Regions from separate parts of the Aeribacillus sp. JST-2 genome, predicted to be linked through region 2. Evidence: riboswitches for the same ligand, from Rfam matches in the RefSeq annotation. Region 2 holds a riboswitch; each other region holds the start of a gene.

The links. A riboswitch is a leader RNA that binds a small molecule or an ion and turns the genes downstream of it on or off. The one in region 2 is predicted to bind S-adenosylmethionine.
Positions count from the first base shown of each region.
Region 1: another riboswitch for S-adenosylmethionine. It lies ahead of AC0KTX_RS09460 (methionine ABC transporter ATP-binding protein); the one in region 2 lies ahead of AC0KTX_RS04235 (methionine biosynthesis PLP-dependent protein).
Region 3: another riboswitch for S-adenosylmethionine. It lies ahead of AC0KTX_RS02120 (2-hydroxy-3-keto-5-methylthiopentenyl-1-phosphate phosphatase); the one in region 2 lies ahead of AC0KTX_RS04235 (methionine biosynthesis PLP-dependent protein).
Region 4: another riboswitch for S-adenosylmethionine. It lies ahead of metK (methionine adenosyltransferase); the one in region 2 lies ahead of AC0KTX_RS04235 (methionine biosynthesis PLP-dependent protein).

Region 1 is NZ_JBVVUU010000014.1:64,850-69,532, reverse strand. Features, by position in the region: gene AC0KTX_RS09465 (methionine ABC transporter permease) at 1-436, opposite strand, end outside; gene AC0KTX_RS09460 (methionine ABC transporter ATP-binding protein) at 429-1,454, opposite strand; SAM riboswitch class I at 1,559-1,668, opposite strand; gene AC0KTX_RS09455 (SCP2 sterol-binding domain-containing protein) at 1,784-2,083, opposite strand; gene AC0KTX_RS09450 (thioredoxin family protein) at 2,230-2,541, opposite strand; gene AC0KTX_RS09445 (toprim domain-containing protein) at 2,561-2,911, opposite strand; gene gcvH (glycine cleavage system protein GcvH) at 3,046-3,429, opposite strand; gene AC0KTX_RS09435 (arsenate reductase family protein) at 3,494-3,856, opposite strand; gene AC0KTX_RS09430 (acyl-CoA dehydrogenase family protein) at 3,982-4,683, opposite strand, start outside.
Region 2 is NZ_JBVVUU010000005.1:36,456-41,138, reverse strand. Features, by position in the region: gene AC0KTX_RS04245 (ABC transporter permease) at 1-423, shown strand, start outside; gene AC0KTX_RS04240 (aliphatic sulfonate ABC transporter substrate-binding protein) at 458-1,450, shown strand; SAM riboswitch class I at 1,524-1,662, shown strand; gene AC0KTX_RS04235 (methionine biosynthesis PLP-dependent protein) at 1,771-2,886, shown strand; gene metC (cystathionine beta-lyase) at 2,888-4,045, shown strand; gene AC0KTX_RS04225 (TAXI family TRAP transporter solute-binding subunit) at 4,206-4,683, shown strand, end outside.
Region 3 is NZ_JBVVUU010000002.1:173,666-178,348, reverse strand. Features, by position in the region: gene AC0KTX_RS02130 (5-bromo-4-chloroindolyl phosphate hydrolysis family protein) at 1-512, shown strand, start outside; gene AC0KTX_RS02125 (toxic anion resistance protein) at 545-1,675, shown strand; gene AC0KTX_RS02120 (2-hydroxy-3-keto-5-methylthiopentenyl-1-phosphate phosphatase) at 1,915-2,577, opposite strand; SAM riboswitch class I at 2,667-2,769, opposite strand; gene AC0KTX_RS02115 (carbon-nitrogen family hydrolase) at 3,131-3,922, shown strand; gene AC0KTX_RS02110 (methylated-DNA--[protein]-cysteine S-methyltransferase) at 4,058-4,549, opposite strand; gene AC0KTX_RS02105 (PAS domain S-box protein) at 4,566-4,683, opposite strand, start outside.
Region 4 is NZ_JBVVUU010000028.1:5,711-10,393, forward strand. Features, by position in the region: gene AC0KTX_RS12650 (DUF2584 family protein) at 1-61, shown strand, start outside; gene pckA (phosphoenolpyruvate carboxykinase (ATP)) at 449-2,023, opposite strand; SAM riboswitch class I at 2,220-2,413, shown strand; gene metK (methionine adenosyltransferase) at 2,605-3,810, shown strand; gene AC0KTX_RS12665 (phosphatase PAP2 family protein) at 3,969-4,499, opposite strand; gene AC0KTX_RS12670 (gamma carbonic anhydrase) at 4,679-4,683, opposite strand, start outside.

The DNA.
Region 1 (4,683 bases), on a different contig from region 2:
CCGGTATCAGCACTTTAAAAATAATGGTGCTTGTTGTCGCTCCCATTGATTTTGCCGCTTCTATCACGCCTTTGTCCACTTCCCGCAAAGCGATTTCTACCATTCTTGCATAAAATGGCGCGGCTCCGATAATAAGAGCCGGCAAAGCGGCATTTGCCCCCAATATCGTTCCAACCACCGCTTTTGTAAAAGGCAATAGCAGGATGATCAAAATAATAAACGGAATAGAACGGAAAATATTTACAACGGCAGCTACAATCGAATGGATGACATTATTTTGCCACAGATTCCCTTTTGACGTTAAAAAGAGCAGCAAACCTAAAATGATGCCGAGGAAAAATGTAGCTGCTACAGAAACTCCCGTCATATAAACCGTTTCGTACGCTGCATCCAAAACTTTGTCCCATTTCACATTAGGCAAAAAAGTCTCAGCCATTCGCAATCACCTCCAATTCTATTTGCTGATTGCGAATATATTCAATGGCTTCTTTAATTTTTTCTTCTTTGCCGTCGATATGAATAAGCAGCGAACCGTAAGATCCGTTTTGCGTTTGCGATATTTTTCCTTGCAAAATATTTACATCAACGTCAAACTGTCTGATCAGCTTGGAAATGACAGGTTGTTCCGCACGGTCGCCAATAAACGTCAGTTTAACAACCTTTCCTTTTTTATACTTATCAAGAAGGTGTTCCACCGTTTCTTTTGTTTCCTCGGGTTCTGTCACTTGTTTTACAAATCGTTTGGTAATGTCGGCCTGCGGATTCCGGAAAACGGTTAAAACATCCCCCTGCTCAACAATTTTTCCGTTTTCCATCACGGCAACCCGGTGGCAAATTTTGCGGATGACATGCATTTCATGTGTGATCAGCACGATTGTCAACCCCATCCGCTTGTTGATGTCTACAAGCAAATCGAGAATCGAATCAGTCGTCTGCGGATCTAATGCTGATGTCGCCTCATCACATAAAAGCACTTTTGGGTTATTGGCCAGAGCCCTCGCAATGCCGACCCGCTGTTTTTGGCCACCGCTTAATTGCGATGGATACGCATCTTCTTTCCCTTCGAGACCAACTAGTTTTATTAGTTCATCCACCCGCTTTAGCCGCTCGCTTTTGGCAACGCCGGCAATTTCAAGAGGAAAGGCGATATTTTCGCGGACGGTTCTTGACCAAAGCAGGTTGAAATGCTGAAAAATCATGCTGATTTCCTTGCGTGCGGTTCTAAGTTCTTTTCCTTTGATACAGTCAATTCTTTTTCCCGCCACATTAACAGATCCCCCTGTCGGCTTTTCAAGGCCGTTCAGCAAACGGATTAGCGTGCTCTTTCCCGCTCCGCTGTAACCGATTATTCCAAAAATTTCTCCGCTTTGAATCTCAAGGTCCACCTGATCCACAGCTTTGACTTGATTTCGATTGGATTGGTAAATTTTCGTAACAGCCTTAAGTGAAATCATCTTCTCACCTTCTTTCTTACAACATAGGAGGTGTCCCCGTTAAACGATTAAAAAGCCTTCCTGCAAGAGCAGAAAGGCGGAAAATATTGCAAATCCTTCAAACCTTTCCATCTTTCAAAGCAATGATGCTTTGCGTGATTTGGCACCATTTCAGCAATATCCTGACGGTTGCCGGGCTTCATAGGGCACGTCCCTCCGCCGCTCTTGATAGAAATTATCTAATATTTAACTTTTTACGTTAACAAACTACTTGGCTAGGATTTTACCACCTGCCTACCTTCATGTCAATGGAAAAGTCCAATTAATTAAAGAAAAACAATTTAGAATATTTATGAATGATCAGCTGCTAATGATAAAATCGCTTCCAATCTTAAAATATCCCGAAACGTCCCTTCTACTTTAATCGCCTTCAATTCCATCAGTTGCTGAAGCTTTAATTGTCCCGTTAATAGATCCTTCATTTGTCCATCGTTTCCTGTCATTTTCAGATGAACTGTTTCAGGCGCAGTTTCCATACACTTCAGCCCCTCTATATCCAGTTGAAAATAACACTTGGAATGTTTAGATTCGCATGCAATAATGAGAGGTATGGAAGGAAAAAGCGGCTTGATCAAATGATGCTCATTCACTCTTTTTAATAGAGACTCAAACAATGTTGGACCCCTCCAGCAAGTTACGGTTTATAAACAACTACTTCTTTCTCTTTTCCCGTCTTCCTGCTGGCAGTTGTCGACAATTTCACAACATATGTGACATTTCCCAAGAAATAATGTTCTTAAGAAGGAACGTATTTTTTCAATAGCTGATAAAGATAGTCAACGGAATGAAAAGCATATATTTTTTTAATGATTTTCCCGTTTTCAAAAATCAATAGACAGGGGACACTTTCAATTTCCCATTCTTTAGCGTATTCAGGGATATAATTTAAATTTTTCATTAAAATGGAAATAGAGGGCATTATCGTTTCAATAACCGACAACATTTTGGATGCTAATTGGCACGTGCCGCAAAACGGCGTGTATAAATATAAAACTGTCCTTTTTTGTTGATGAATCTTTCCCAATTGTTCCGATGTCAATTCATTCATTTCAACATTTCACACACCCTTACGATAAATATTTTACATGGACATCAATGTTGGCACTCAATAGAATTGAGGCTATGTGCTTCTCAGGCGCCGATGCCACTTCTCTGTACATTTTGTCGATGTATAAATGGCTGGCCTCCGGGAGCTCCCGTTTAAATTGTTTTCTTAGTCTTTCCCCTGCTTTGTCCGCATCAACTAAAATATAAACTTCCTTGTAAAACAAGCTTTCCACCAATTCGTCAAGCTTGGAAATACTTAACGTTCCATTCGTGCAAATGACTTCCACAGGCTCATTTACGATCTTTTCAATTTTCAGCTTATCTGATTTTCCTTCTACAATGATCACCTTTTCGGCCTCTGTACTTGCCATTGGCATCACCTTTTTGATTTTGGGGTCATTTCGCAAAGCATTTTTTGTTGATAGCAAATATCTTCTCTTTTCCTTTTTATTCCTAATTTTAAAAAAGCAAAATCCCCCTCTCGCTTAGAGAAGGGGATTGAGCCTCAGTCTTCTTTTACCATTTCTTCATATTCTTCAGCAGTCATCAGTTTTTCGACATCGCTTATATCATTAGGCTCCACAATAATCATCCAAGCTTTTTCATAAGGCGACTCATTTACATATTCAGGATTATCATCCAGTTCTTCGTTCACTTCCACTACTTTTCCGCTGATTGGTGCATAAAGTTCAGATACAGTTTTAACGGACTCGACGCTTCCAAACGGCTCGTCAGCAGTTATCTCATCACCAACTTCTGGAAGTTCAACGAAAACAATATCACCTAATTCAGATTGAGCGAAGTCAGTAATGCCGATTTTCACTTTATCCCCTTCTACCTTCACCCATTCATGTTCTTCAGAATAACGCAATTCTTTTGGTGTGTTCAATGTTTTTCCCTCCATGCCAAAATATTAATTTAAAGATTTCTATGATAAATAGAAAATCTTTTTTTCATGAATTTCTCCACGTTTTTTCAAATTCCTCTTCTTTAAATCCAACTGTAACCTTTTCTCCATCTGTCACGATCGGACGTTTTATCAGCATGCCGTCAGACGAAAGCAACTCATAAATGTCCTCTTCTGACATGGCTTTTACTTTCTCTTTTAAACCTAATTGCCGATATTTTTGTCCGCTTGTGTTAAAAAATTTTTTCAACTCTAAACCGCTTTTTTCATGCAATTTCTTTAATTCATCTTTTGAAGGAGGATTTTTTGCAATATGTATCTCTTGAAAATCAATGTTGTGCTCTTCCAGCCACTTTTTTGCTTTGCGGCAGGTTCCGCATTTCGGATACCAATACATCTTCAAAGCCAAGCTGATTCACCTCCTCCATACAACACCAATCATATTTTATCATATCCAACAGGACAAGACTAATAACTTGACCATTATTTTTAAGACCAGACTCTTTCATGAGTCTGGCCCCATTGAATTTCATTTTATACAATATATTTTCCTTCTTCAATTAATTTTGCCGCAATTTGCCGTTTTTTTTGTATAGCATTGATCGGCACGTATCTTGAAAGTTTCTTTAACGCCGATAACATTATCCGCAGGCTGTCGCCTTCTTCCACAGCGGCAATCGTTTCCTTTGCAGCCGTTTCCAATTGTTGAAACGCTTGTTGGGCAAATACTTGAGTGTAAAGAAGTTTTTGCTTGTTTTTTTCGACTCCTGTTTTCGAAATAGCTTTTTCAGTCCGCAAAACAGCCGATTCCATTGCATAAACATTGCTCACTGCATCGGCAATATTTGCAAGAATCTCCTGCTCACGCTGCAAAGATTCGCCAAATTTTTGAGCGGCGATTCCAGCCATTAAAAGCGTTATTTTTTTCGCTTGGCGAAGAAGATATTTTTCTTGCTCTAAAGGATCAGCGCCTGCTTCTTCCGGCATCATCATCAGTTCCTCTTTCAGAGTTTGCGCCTTTTGAAATAAAGGCAGTTCCCCTTTCATTGCTTTTTTCAAATACATTCCCGGAACTAATAAACGATTAATTTCATTCGTCCCTTCAAAAATACGATTAATTCTGGAATCTCGATAGGCCCTTTCCACCTCGTACTCAGCCATATAACCATATCCGCCGTGGATTTGCACTCCCTCATCCGCAATATAGTCGAGCGTTTCCGATCCGAAAACCTTATT
Region 2 (4,683 bases):
TTCGGCTTAAACGAGAAAGCCATCATTTTTATTGTTGTTCTCGGCGGAACATTGGTCATGACGTTAAACATGAGAACTGGGATTAAAAGCGTCCCGCCGATTTATATCAAAGCGGCGAGAACAATGGATTACAACGGGTTTTCATTATTTGCCAAAGTTATTTTCCCGGCAGCCATCCCCCACGCTGTAACAGGCGCCAGGCTGGCTTGGGCGTTTGCGTGGAGAGGACTGATGGGAAGCGAACTGCTGAGCACTGGACCTGGTTTGGGCTACACGCTAAAATTTGCTTCTGATTTTGGCGATATGGCTCTTGTTATCGGCATTATCTTTATCATTGCCTTAATTGGAATTTTTGTTGATTTAGTGTTTTTCAGTAGAATTGAAAAAAAGGTTTTGAAAAAATGGGGATTGCAAGAACAATAAGCAATTTTACGACAGAAGGAAAGGGGAAAAACATATGCACAGAAAAGGTTTGTTGCTAACATTGATCTCCATTATCATCATTGGCATTTTGTCTGCCTGCGGAGCAAATCAAGCAGGATCAGGGGAAAAAACGAAAGTCACAATCGGTTATTTTCCGAACATTGATCACGTTCCGGCGATGATAGCGAAAGAAAAAGGCTATTATCAAGAAGAACTTGGCGATCAAGTGAAAATCGAATATAAAACATTTCCGGACGGCGGTGCGTTTATGACAGCCCTTAAAACGGGCGAAATTGATGCCGGTCTCGTAGGACCAGGACCGGTTATGAATAACTTTTCGAACGGTGCGGATGTCAAAATCATTGCCGGTGCATCATCAGGAGGAACTGTTGTTGTCGCTAGCCCAAAAAGCGGTATTCAAACGCTAAAAGATATTGAAAACAAGACGTTTATCACTCCGGGAGTCGGATGCACACATGATGTTCAATTTGAAACTTATTTGCAAGATTATAATATTGCTTCTTCCAGAATTGGCGGAACATTGAAGCACACAACCGGCAACCCGGCCCAATACCAATCATTTTTTGAAGCGGGAAAAGTGGATTTAGCGGCAGTACCTGAACCTTGGGCTTCATTGTTAATCAAAAACGGCGCAAAAGTGATTGTCGATACGAAAGACATTGCCTTTGGAACAACGCTGCCAAATACCGTTTTAGTAACTTCCGACAAGTTCATTAAGGAACATAAAGAACTTGTACAAGATATTGTCAATGCACATAAAAAAGCCATCGACTTTATCAATCAGCATCCAAACGAAGCGCGCGATATCGCCATCAAGTCCATTAAAGAAACAACAAACCAGCAGCTTGATCCAAACATTATCGACAGCGCATGGAAACGCGTTCACTATACAACGGAAGTAGATGGAAAAGTTCTTCAAGAATTCGCCGACTCTTCTTATCAATTAAAATTTTTGAAAGAAAGACCTGACTTGACAGGTCTTGTCGATGATACTTTTTTGAATTGAAAATACTTGTGTTTTTATAAAATTTCATGTAAATTTAATTTATATGAAATATCCAAAAACTTCATAACGTCAATTCTTATCGAGAGAGGCGGAGGGAACTGGCCCTGGGAAGCCTCAGCAACCGGTGCAAGGTCTGACGGCATGGTTATTCTTGCACCAAGGTGCTACATCCAGCAAGCATATTGCCGTTTGTCATGCTTGGAAGATAAGAAGGAGCTAACAAATAAACGTCTTCTTCTTATGAGGAAGGCGTTTTATTTTTGCCGACTCCTGATAAAGACAAACGGGCGATTCTTTTAGGAAGAATAGGAGGAAAAAAGATGGCAAAGAATCGGATAGATACAATTTTAGCCCAATTGGGAAACCGGAGTGAAACCGCTACGGGAGCAGTTAGTGCGCCCATTTATTTATCGACGGCGTACCGCCATGCGGGGATTGGTGAATCCACTGGATACGACTACACAAGGACAAAAAATCCAACGCGGCTTGTTGTCGAGGAGGCGATCGCCGCATTGGAAGGAGCCGATCAAGGATTTGCTTTCTCTTCCGGGATGGCGGCGATTCAAACAATTATGGCCCTTTTTAAAAGCGGCGATGAACTTATAGTTTCAAAAGATTTATATGGAGGAACTTACCGATTGTTCGAGGAAGAGTGGCGCAAGTACGGCCTTGTTTTTCATTATGATGATTTTACATCTGAAGCAGAAACGGTATCTCTGATCAACGAAAATACGAAAGCGATCTTCTTGGAAACGCCGACGAACCCGCTCATGCAGGAAACATCTATTTCAGCTCTCAGCGAAATCGCGCGCAAGCACGATTTGCTGCTAATTGTGGATAATACGTTTTATACGCCTGTATTGCAGCGTCCTATCGAAGAGGGAGCTGATATTGTCATCCATAGTGCAACGAAATATTTAGGAGGCCACAACGATGTGTTGGCAGGCTTGGTGTGTGCGAAAGGGCAAGATCTTTGTGAAAAATTGGCCGCACATCAAAACGCCATTGGCGCTGTATTGTCTCCTTTTGACTCTTGGCTTCTATTAAGGGGAATGAAAACATTATCGCTCAGAATGGCCAAACATCAGGAAAATGCAAGGGAATTGGCTCGATTTTTGGCGGAGCTTCCAGAAGTGGCCGACGTTTTATATCCGGGTAGAGGCGGAATGCTTTCCTTCCGCATTCAAAAAGAAGAATGGGTAAACCCGTTTTTAAAAAATTTACAGTTGATTTGTTTTGCAGAAAGCTTAGGCGGTGTCGAAAGTTTTATTACGTATCCTGCGACCCAAACCCATGCGGATATCCCGGAGGAAGTGCGCGTTCAAAACGGCGTTTGCAACAGGCTTCTTCGCTTTTCGGTTGGGATTGAAGATGTCGAGGATTTAAAAGAAGATCTCAAACAAGCGTTAAAAGCGGCAGCGAAAGGGGATCGGTAAGATGAGCAATCAATGGAGTTTTCAAACAAAATTGCTGCACAATCACCATAAATACGATCCGGTTACAGGCGCTGTCAGTGTACCGATTCAGCATGCATCAACGTTTCATCAAAAAACTCTTGATCAATCACCTGAATTTGACTATAGCCGTTCCGGCAATCCGACAAGAAAAGCGTTAGAAGAAGCAATCGCCGAACTGGAGGGAGGCGCCAGAGGGTTTGCTTTTGCTTCAGGAATGGCCGCCATTTCAACAGCTTTTCTGCTACTGTCTTCGGGAGATCACGTTCTTGTCACTGAAGATGTGTACGGCGGAACATACCGGATTGTTGCCGATGTCCTATCCCGCTTCGGCATTGAATATACGTTTGTCGATATGACAGATCTTAATGAGGTGGAAGCCAATATTCGACCAAACACGAAAGTCATTTATATTGAAACGCCTTCCAATCCGTTATTGAAAATCACCGACATCCGTGCAGTTGTCAAACTTGCCAAAAAATACGGTTGTTTAACATTTGTCGACAACACGTTTATGACACCTGCTTTGCAGCGTCCATTGGATTTGGGGGCAGATGTCGTCTTGCACAGTGCAACAAAATTTCTTGCTGGACATAGCGACTGCTTAGCGGGATTGGCGGTTGTAAAGGATGAAAAGCTTGGTGAGGAGCTTTATAAGTTGCAAAACGCTTTTGGCGCTGTTTTAGGGCCTCATGACTGCTGGCTTGTGCTTAGAGGATTGAAAACACTCCAGGTTCGGCTTAATCAATCGGCAGAAACAGCACTCCAATTGGCAAAATTTTTGCAAAATCACCCTTCAGTGCGAAAAGTGTATTATCCCGGATTAGACGGCCATGCGGGGGCGGACATTCATCGGAAACAAAGCGGAGGTGCGGGTGCGGTTTTATCTTTTGAACTTAAAGACGAAAAAGCGGTGAAAACACTTGCATCCAACATTGAGCTCCCGGTGTTTGCCGTCAGCTTAGGGGCAGTAGAGTCCATCTTGTCCTATCCGGCGAAAATGTCCCACGCAGCAATGCCGAAAGAAGAAAGAGAAAAAAGAGGGATTACGGACGGATTGCTTCGCTTAAGCGTCGGTTTGGAAAGCTTTGAGGACTTGAGACGCGATTTGCAGCATGGACTAGACAAAATTCTTGCATAAGCAATGATTTTCATGAAAATCACTCATAAGAACAGGGGCATGTCCCCTGTTTCTTTTTTTTGTAAGGAAAATTGACAATTATTTGACATTATTTTATTTATTTGTGATATTATAGTTAATGTGTTATATAAAAAAGAATTTTTAAAGGGGGATGTTATGTATGAGCAAGAGGGGTGGCGGTTTGTTCTTTGCCATTCTCCTCGCTTTTGCGTTGATTCTATCCGCCTGCGGAAACAACAATGGCGGCGGAAATCAAGGCGGCGGGAGTGAAGGAGGAAAGAGCAGCGGAGGCGGAGACAATAAAACACTAAGCCTTTTGACTGGAGGAACGGGCGGTACATATTATCCGCTTGGCGGTTCGATGGCGCAAATTATTTCAGACGAGACAGATTATAATGCAAATGCCCAATCTTCTGGCGCTTCTGCTGAAAATATGCAAGCACTTAAAAACGGTGAAGCAGATATTGCCTTCTCGCAAACCGACATTGCGTCATATGCATTAAACGGGGAGTTAATGTTTAAAGACAACAAAGTGGAAAATGTGCAAGCAATTGGAACACTTTATCCAGAAACTATCCAAATCATTACGACGAAGGACAGCGGCATCAATTCCGTTGAAGACCTGAAAGGAAAAACCG
Region 3 (4,683 bases), on a different contig from region 2:
ATGCCATTGCAGGGGGAGTTGCCGTCTATTTCCTTCTCAAAACGTTGCAGAAGAAGCAATGGTTAAAACAAAACGGGTTAACAGGAAGAGAATACAAATATATTTCGGATAATTTAAAAGAGGCGAAACAGAAAATTTCCAGGCTGCAGCGCACCCTATTCAAAGCCCGTTCCATTGAAACGATCCAACAGTTAGTCGAAGCGGTTCGTCTGTCAAAACGCATTTATCGGATTGCGGAAAAAGAACCGAGACGTTTCTATCAAGGAGAACAATTCTTTTTCTATCATTTGGATTCGTGTGTAGAGCTCGCGGAAAAATACACATACCTTGCTTCGCAGCCGATACGAGATCAAAACATCCGTGCATCATTAGGGGAAACAAAGCGGATGCTGTCTCATATTTGCTCTTCTCTAGAGAAAGATTTAATTGCCGTATTATCCGATGATATCGATCATCTTCAATTTGAATTAAATGTTGCGAAAAAGCAAGCGTTAGAGCGAAAAGAAAGGTGATTGCATTGGTCAATAAAAAGGAAATGGATCTCATGGATGAACTTTTGTCAAACCCTTTCGGTGACAGTCAAGAGCAGACATTGCCGATTCAGGAATCTGGAGAAAAAAATGCATGGAAACTCATTGACAAACTTCCTGCAGAACATCGGGAAAAAGCTATTCAACTCGCCTCGCAAATTGATCATAAAAATCGGCATTCAATCGTTCAATTTGGAGCAAGCGCCCAACAAAAACTTTCAAGTTTTTCCCATGAAATGCTCAATTATGTTCAAAAGAAAGATATTGGCCCTGTTGGCGACATTTTAACAGAGTTGATGAACAAACTGGAACAAGTAAAACCGGAAGAGCTCGTTCCGGAAAAACGAAACGTTTTTGCCCGCCTTTTCGGCAAAATTTCAAATTCCATTCAGGAACTATTGTCAAAATATCAAAAAATCGGCTCACAAATTGAACGAATCACAGTGAAATTAGAGCAATCAAAATCAGTTCTTCTTTCTGACATCAAGATGCTCGATCGTCTGTATGAATACAATAAAGAATACTTTCAAGCGCTGAATATTTATATTGCTGCCGGGGAATTAAAGCTGGAAGAGCTCCACACTAAAATCATTCCGGAGCTTAAGAAAAAAGCGGAGCTGGCAGAAGATCAAATGGCGGTTCAAGAAGTGAATGACATGATACAATTCGCAGACAGGCTGGAGAAGCGGATTCATGATTTGAAATTATCTAGGCAAATCACAGTCCAAAGCGCCCCGCAAATCCGAATGATTCAAAATATGAATCAAACATTGGCGGAAAAAATCCAATCATCCATTTTAACCGCTATCCCTTTATGGAAAAACCAAATTGCCATTGCACTTACCCTTTACCGGCAAAAAGGGGCGCTTGAGGCACAAAAACAAGTAACAAAAACGACTAACGAGCTGCTGTTAAAAAATGCTGAAATGTTAAAAACGAACACAATCGAAACCGCAAGAGAAAACGAACGCGGAATCGTTGATGTTGAAACATTGAAAAAAACACAGGAAGATCTCATTTCAACGATTGAAGAAACGATCCGTATTCAACAGGAAGGACGGATGAAACGGCAGCAAGCCGAACAGGAGCTTCTACAGCTTGAAAACGACTTGAAATCAAGGCTTTTGCAATTCAAATCAGAATAAAACGAAACAAACTTCCCCGAAAAAATTGTTTCAAAAGCTTTCATTCGGAAAAACCGGATAAACAACTTTTTTCTATTTTGTTAAAAAATATCCGCCTTTCGCCGAAATGGTTGGAGAAAGGCGATACTTTCCCTTCTTGAATCACTCCCATCCCCTTGCAGCCCCAAATATACAAGTGGATGGTTTTTCACTTTAATCGGGCAATTGCCGCTTCTCCCCTCACTCTTCTTTCACTTTAATCAAACTGACACTTCCTCCATTTGCTTTAAATGATGAATGACATCATAAAACGTATCAAAGCTTCTATGATTTAAACCTAATTGACGGCATTTTTCAAAAAGAAAATCTCTTGCAATCACAATATCGGCCAGCTTTGCCGCTTCCAAATCCGTAATCGAATCCCCAATAACGATTACGTAGTGATCATTGGAAGCAATCTTGCGAATAATCGATGCCTTGCATAATCCGCAATGTTGATCACAATGTTCATCACATTCATGAAGCCATTCAATGTTGATAAAATCCCCTGAAAAATCGGCGTTATTGCAAAAAATATGATCTTCCGGAATAAGCGGTTTTAACAACGGTTTCACAAAAAAATCCATTCCGCTGCTGACAACATATAATGGCAATTTGTTTCTTTTCGTATATTCGACAAGTGCTTGAAACCCTTCACGAATTTCGGCTGTTGATAACACATATTCAATCACATCGTATACTTTGTAGGAGAGCAACAGCGAAAACATTTGTTCCAATCCTTCTTTAACGGATATTTTTTCCGACAACATTTTCTCCTTAAGCCTCTTCCATTCGGGAGGCGCAAATTTTTTCATGATGGCAACAACGGTGTCTTCTTTTGTGATTGTTCCAACAAAATCACATATGATAAGCGGTTTTTTCATCCTTTCACCTCTACGATAGAACTTACACAAATAAAAAACCTCTTTTCGCAGCCTTGCGAGAAGAGGTTGGAAGTTTCATTTACGAAACATCCTTATCTCTCAGCAACATGCTGCAAGAATTAGCACCGTGCTTAAAATAAGCCGGTTGCCGGGCTTCATTGGGCTCGTCCCTCCGCCTGCTCTTGATAAGAATGTATGGCATATAAATTTTTTCGTGTTAAATTAATTCGGATTATGCCAGTCTTTCAGCTATTTGTCAATCCTTTTTTGCGAACTTTAAAAAATATGTAATATGTAAAAGATAAATAAGCGAATCATGAAAATCAACGGTTTTCCCTTTCAAAAGCTTGCGAAGAAACTGTTCCCCTTTTTCGGAAACTGCTGATCCGGCCAAAAGCCGTATGGAAAATAAGAAAAACATATCGAAGGAAAGCCTTTGGGAACCCGAAGCAAAGCGTTTTCGTGCTCACCCAATACACCTCTTGAATTTCTCACAAAATACCGTATATTGGAATTATCTACTTGTAAAGAATCAACGTCAGGCGGTGATGAGATGGAAATCACAATCTCTTGTTTGCAAACGAATATTTTTCCCTGCAACCCGGAGCTAAATATTGAACATATGAAAAACAAGCTTATGGAAGCAATGAATAAGGCGCCGGACATTGTCGTCATGCCGGAACTTTGGACGACCGGATATGATCTTGAACGTTTCTCTTACATCAGTGATGCAGAAGGAAGCATCACAAAATCTTTTTTAAGCAAATGGGCGAAAGCTTACAATATCCATATTGTGGGCGGTTCCGTCGCTAAAAGAACGAACCAAGGCATTTATAATACGATGTATGTTGTGAATCGGAACGGAAGGATCATCCATGAATACAGCAAGCTTCATTTGTTTCGATTAATGGATGAAGACAAATATTTACAATCCGGGCAAGATGATAGCTATTTTGAGTTGCCAGGCATCCCGGCTTGCGGGGTGATCTGTTATGATATCCGTTTTCCTGAATGGATCCGGATTTCCGTCTTAAAAGGGGCAAAAATTTTATTTGTTGCCGCCGAATGGCCGAAGCAGCGCTTGGATCATTGGCGGACGCTCCTTTTAGCACGCGCGATCGAAAACCAATGTTTTGTTGTCGCTTGCAATCGTGTCGGATCTGACGGAAAAAATGATTTTGCAGGCCATTCCATCATCATCGACCCGTGGGGAGAAGTAATGGCCGAAGGAGGCGAACAGGAAGAGATTGTCACGGCAAAAATTGATTTGAACAAAGTGGTTCAAGTGCGGGAAATGATTCCGGTTTTTGCTGACCGCCGACCTGATTTTTATACATGTGAATAATTGATGACTCCCCATGAGTATATCAAAGGGATCATTACAGAAAAAAGAACCCTTTCAAAGCCATTTCGGGGCAAAATCAGCATATTGTTTCGCTAAACTCTGCGGCTTTTTCCGAAGAGTTTTAAATTCTATCCATTATAATGAACAAACGCGCTTCTCCAAATCCAGCAAAAAAGCTTTTTTATCTACTTGATTTCCTGCATAGCCGACAAGTTTTCCATTTTGGCCGATCACCCGATGGCACGGAACAATAATCGGAAGCGAGTTCGCCTTGTTTGCTTGGCCTACCGCCCTGACTGCTCTCGGATTTCCGATAGCTGCTGCTACCTCTTGGTAACTGCGGACTTGGCCGAACGGAATATTCATCAGTTCTTTCCAAACTTTCTCCTGAAATGGAGTACCGCTTTGCTGAAAAGGAAAGGTGAATTCGGTTCGTTTTCCTTCAAAATATTCTTCCAGCTGCTTTGCCGCCTCTTTTAAAAGCGGTGTGGCTTTGTTTAAAACATGAGGAGAGCCGAGAAGCTTCTCCCATTCATTCTCATCCATTAGGACAGAGATTATGATCCCGTCTCTTTCAACTATTCCTATTTCTCCAAGCGGAGTCGAAATAGCACTGAAATAAACCATAACACACCTCAAATGTCTATTTTTCGATTGGGAGTGAAATATAAAAAGTGGTTCCATGTCCGACTTTGCTTTTTACTTTCACTTTTCCTTTATGTTCTTCAATAATTTTATAGCTGACCATAAGTCCCAGGCCA
Region 4 (4,683 bases), on a different contig from region 2:
ATGGTCCAATGATGAGACCGTGCTTTTATACAATCTTCTATCATTAAACTCTACAAATTAAAAAAGCTAACCGAACGCATTGCCCGATAGGCAATGTTTCGGTTAGCTCGTTTCCGGCGGGAAACAGAGAGCTTTATGATTGCTTAATTTGTTGAAATTGTTTCCGATTTGGTTCACAGTTCAAAGTGAAACTGCTGATGATTGCCTTATTTGCTGCAATGTTCAAAAAGCTGTTTCCTTCAAAACAGCGAAGGCACGGGAAATAAAGTTTCCTTTCCATTTGCACGGTCATACCGTTTTTTTCTGATGAAATAGATACTCTTCATTAGCGGCTGTTCATCATGCCGGAAAGGTTGTCGCAGTATTTTTTTTATAATGCCGCAGCAGCGTCTTTTCAAAACTTTCGGCGCTGACGACATCTGTCATATAGACTGTTTCTCATTCGGCTTTAAACTTGGGGACCGCCCGTTATTTCAATTTCTTTTGGAATCCCTTTGAATTTTTTGAAGTTTTCTTGGAAAGCTTTAGCCAATTGCAGCGCTTTTTGCTCATAAGCTTTAGGATCAGCCCAAGTTTTTTCCGGCTTTAGAACTTCATTTGGCACGTTAGGCACTGAAACAGGTATGTTTAAGCCGAAAATCGGATCTTTTACCGTTTCAACTTCATCCAGTTTTCCTGCTAACGCGGCTTGAACCATTGCTCTAGTATAAGAAAGCTGTATTCGTTTTCCAACGCCGTACTCTCCGCCTGTCCACCCGGTGTTGACCAAAAAGATCTTGACATTATGCTTTTCAATTCGCTTTCCTAACATTTCCGCATAGACCGCCGCTGGACGAGGCAAAAACGGCGCACCAAAGCAGGACGAAAATGTCGCTTTTGGCGATGTAACTCCCCGTTCTGTGCCGGCAAGCTTGCTTGTATAGCCGCTTAGGAAATGGTATATTGCCTGCTCTTTTGTCAATTTGCTAATCGGAGGAAGCACACCGAACGCATCGGCTGTTAAAAAGATGATTGTGTTCGCATGTCCGGCCATGCTCGGGTTTGCAAAATTGCCGATGGCCTCAATTGGATAGGCGGCACGGGTATTTTCTGTTATTTGCGAATCATGATAATCAGGCAAGCGCGTGTTGCCGTCGACAACGACATTTTCTAATACAGAGCCAAACCCAATAGCGTTGAAAATTTGCGGTTCTTTCTCAATGGATAAACCGATGCACTTCGCATAGCAACCGCCTTCTATGTTAAAAATACCTGAAGAAGACCAGCCATGTTCATCATCGCCGATTAGCGGCCGGTCGGGATCGGCTGAAAGCGTCGTTTTTCCTGTCCCTGATAATCCGAAAAACAGGGCGACATCCCCTTTTTCACCAACATTTGCCGAACAATGCATCGGCAAAATGTTTTGTTTAGGGAGAAGAAAATTCATAACGGAAAATATCGCTTTTTTCATTTCTCCAGCATACTCTGTGCCGCCAATCAAAACGACGCGCTTTTCAAAAGAAATGATAATAAATGCTTCGGAATTGGTTCCGTCCACTTCAGGATCAGCCTTAAACGAAGGAGCTGACAAAATGGTAAAAGGGTTTTTGAAATCCGTTTTATCGTTTGAACGGACAAAGAGATGTCGGGCAAATAAATTATGCCATGCCAATTCATTCACTACTTGAATCGGCATGCGGTAATTCGGATCTGCACCAGCATATCCCTTAAAAACAAAAATCTCTTCTTTTTCCTTTAAAAAGCGGATTAATTTTATATAAAGGCGTTCGAAAGCTTCTTTAGAAATCGGCTTGTTCACAGTCCCCCAATCAATTTCATCTTGTACCGATACTTCATCAACAATAAATTTGTCATTTGGCGAACGGCCAGTATATTTTCCCGTTTTCACTGCTACGGCCCCTGTATTTGTTAAAATTCCTTCCCCCCTTTTTAAAGTTTTTTCCACCAGTTGAGGAACTGATAAATTTTGATAAGCATTTGCACCGTTAATTAATGTTGTTAATTCATTTGATAAACTTATCATTTTCACAGAAAACCACCTTTTGCAGCATGATATAGTTGTGATTTTTGAAATAAGTATAACACATATAATTAAATATTACATCATATTTTTAACAAAAAAAGAATCTCCAGGTGGCTGCACAGAAACTTGCAGAAACAGGTCGGTTTTTGTTGACAATGCTGTTTTGGCTCATGTAAGATATATCCTTGAACGGATACTCTTATCCCGAGTTGGCGGAGGGACAGGCCCTATGAAGCCCAGCAACCGGCTCATTTTGTTGACAGCCGAATATGGTATGTTGAACATCGCTCAAGCCACCTAGAATATTTCCTGAAAAAAAGTTCCATATTCGAATACAGGACGAGCAAAGGTGCTAACCTGATGCAAGGTTTTTTCCTTGAACGATAAGAGTGAAAGGCATGAATCGAGCAACAACCTTTCCTCTGATGACGGGAAAGGTTTTTTCTTATTATAAAAAACCTTCCGTTTCGCCAAGTTTTTCTTATCGTAAATGGCATCGATTCTTGAGGGAATGAGTTCCGTGACAATAATGGGAGTCCGAGTGCTCCACAGAACATAAAGTAGTTGAAGGAGGAAGTGCCATGGCAAGAAAGCGCCGTCTGTTTACATCTGAATCAGTTACGGAAGGGCATCCGGATAAAATTTGCGATCAAATTTCGGATGCAATTTTAGACGCTATCATTGAAAAAGATCCGAATGCGCGTGTTGCCTGTGAAACATCTGTGACAACAGGCCTTGTATTAGTCAGTGGAGAAATTACGACCAACACTTATGTCGATATACCAAAAATTGTGCGGGAAACAGTAAGAGACATCGGCTACACGAGAGCAAAATACGGGTTTGATGCTGAAACTTGTGCTGTTTTAACATCAATTGATGAGCAATCACCGGATATTGCTATGGGAGTTGATAAAGCTCTTGAAGCGCGCGAAGGACAAATGACGGATGAAGAAATTGAAGCGATCGGAGCCGGAGACCAAGGACTAATGTTCGGTTTTGCTTGTAATGAAACGAAAGAATTAATGCCTCTACCGATTTCGTTGGCGCATAAGCTTTCCCGCCGGCTTGCAGAAGTACGCAAGACCGAAGTGATTCCATATTTGCGTCCGGACGGAAAAACACAAGTGACGGTAGAATATGACGAAAATAACCAACCAGTCAGAATCGATACGATCGTCATATCAACTCAACATCATCCTGAAGCAACGATTGAACAAATAAAGCGGGATATTCGAGAAAAGGTCATTGATCCGGTTGTTCCCAATGAGTTGATTGATGAAGAAACAAAATTTTTCATCAATCCTACCGGGCGTTTCGTCATTGGCGGACCGCAAGGAGATGCCGGTTTAACAGGCCGAAAAATTATTGTCGATACTTATGGAGGCTATGCTCGCCACGGCGGTGGAGCTTTTTCCGGAAAAGACCCGACGAAGGTGGACCGTTCCGCTGCGTATGCTGCACGGTATGTCGCCAAAAATATCGTGGCTGCGGGGCTTGCTGACAAATGTGAAGTTCAGCTTGCCTATGCAATCGGTGTAGCAAAACCTGTTTCTATCTCAATTGATACATTTGGAACAGGAAGCGTTAGTGAAGATGTTTTAGTGGAACTTGTTCAGAAAAACTTTGATTTGCGTCCTGCAGGCATTATAAAAATGCTTGATTTGCGCCGCCCGATTTATAAAAAGACAGCCGTTTATGGACATTTTGGCCGCACTGATTTGGATCTGCCTTGGGAAAGAACGGATAAAGCAGAAGCTCTTCGCGAGCAGTCTTATCAGTATAAATAAATTTATAAAAAGGGCGCCCATTCAATTGGCGCCCTTTTTAAACTGTATAAAATTAGTTTATCAATTGATTTTAGGGATAAACAAAACGGACGCAGACACGGCTGCGTCCGTTTTGTTTTTTTGACCGGAAGGAACGCATCTTTCGCTTGTAAATGGTTTTATAGAACAAATGAATAAAAGCAGATAATCCCAGTTGATGTTCCTAGGAGCATTCCCGCCAGCACATCGGAAGGATAGTGAAGCCCTAAATAAATTCTTGAAAGCGCCACACTAAGCGAAAGAGGAAGCAAAATCCATGATAAAATGGGTGCAGATAATAAGAACGGAATTGTGACTGAGAAAATGGCTGTCGAATGACCCGAAGGAAACGAATAGTCCTTTAATGGGTTTTTCATGACCTTAGCGCCCAGCAATGTTAAATAAGGACGCCGGCGCGGAAATATTTTTTTAATAATGAAGACAGGAATATGACTGAAAAAAAGAGAAAAAGCACTGGCAAAAGCGACTGATTTAACCGGTTCGTTTAAAAATAATATCAGGAGCAAGCATGACGCAATGGTCCACGTTGCACCACCCAGATGTGTAATCAGGCGAAAATAAACATTAAGCCCTTTTCTTTCAAAATGGGAATTAATCATTTTAAACAGTTTGCATTCAACATCGTATAAATGATCAATGAATCTGTTCATCATAAGGCTCCTTTAAAAAAAGACAGCAATGAATGGTTGTAACTTCATTTTCTCTTTTATTCCACACAACATCAATTGTTTTTTAAATATTTTTACAAATTTTTAAAAAACGAGAAATGTACGGTAAAGAATGACAATTGTTCAAGAAACCTTTAAAATATTTACATAGAAAAAAATATTTACC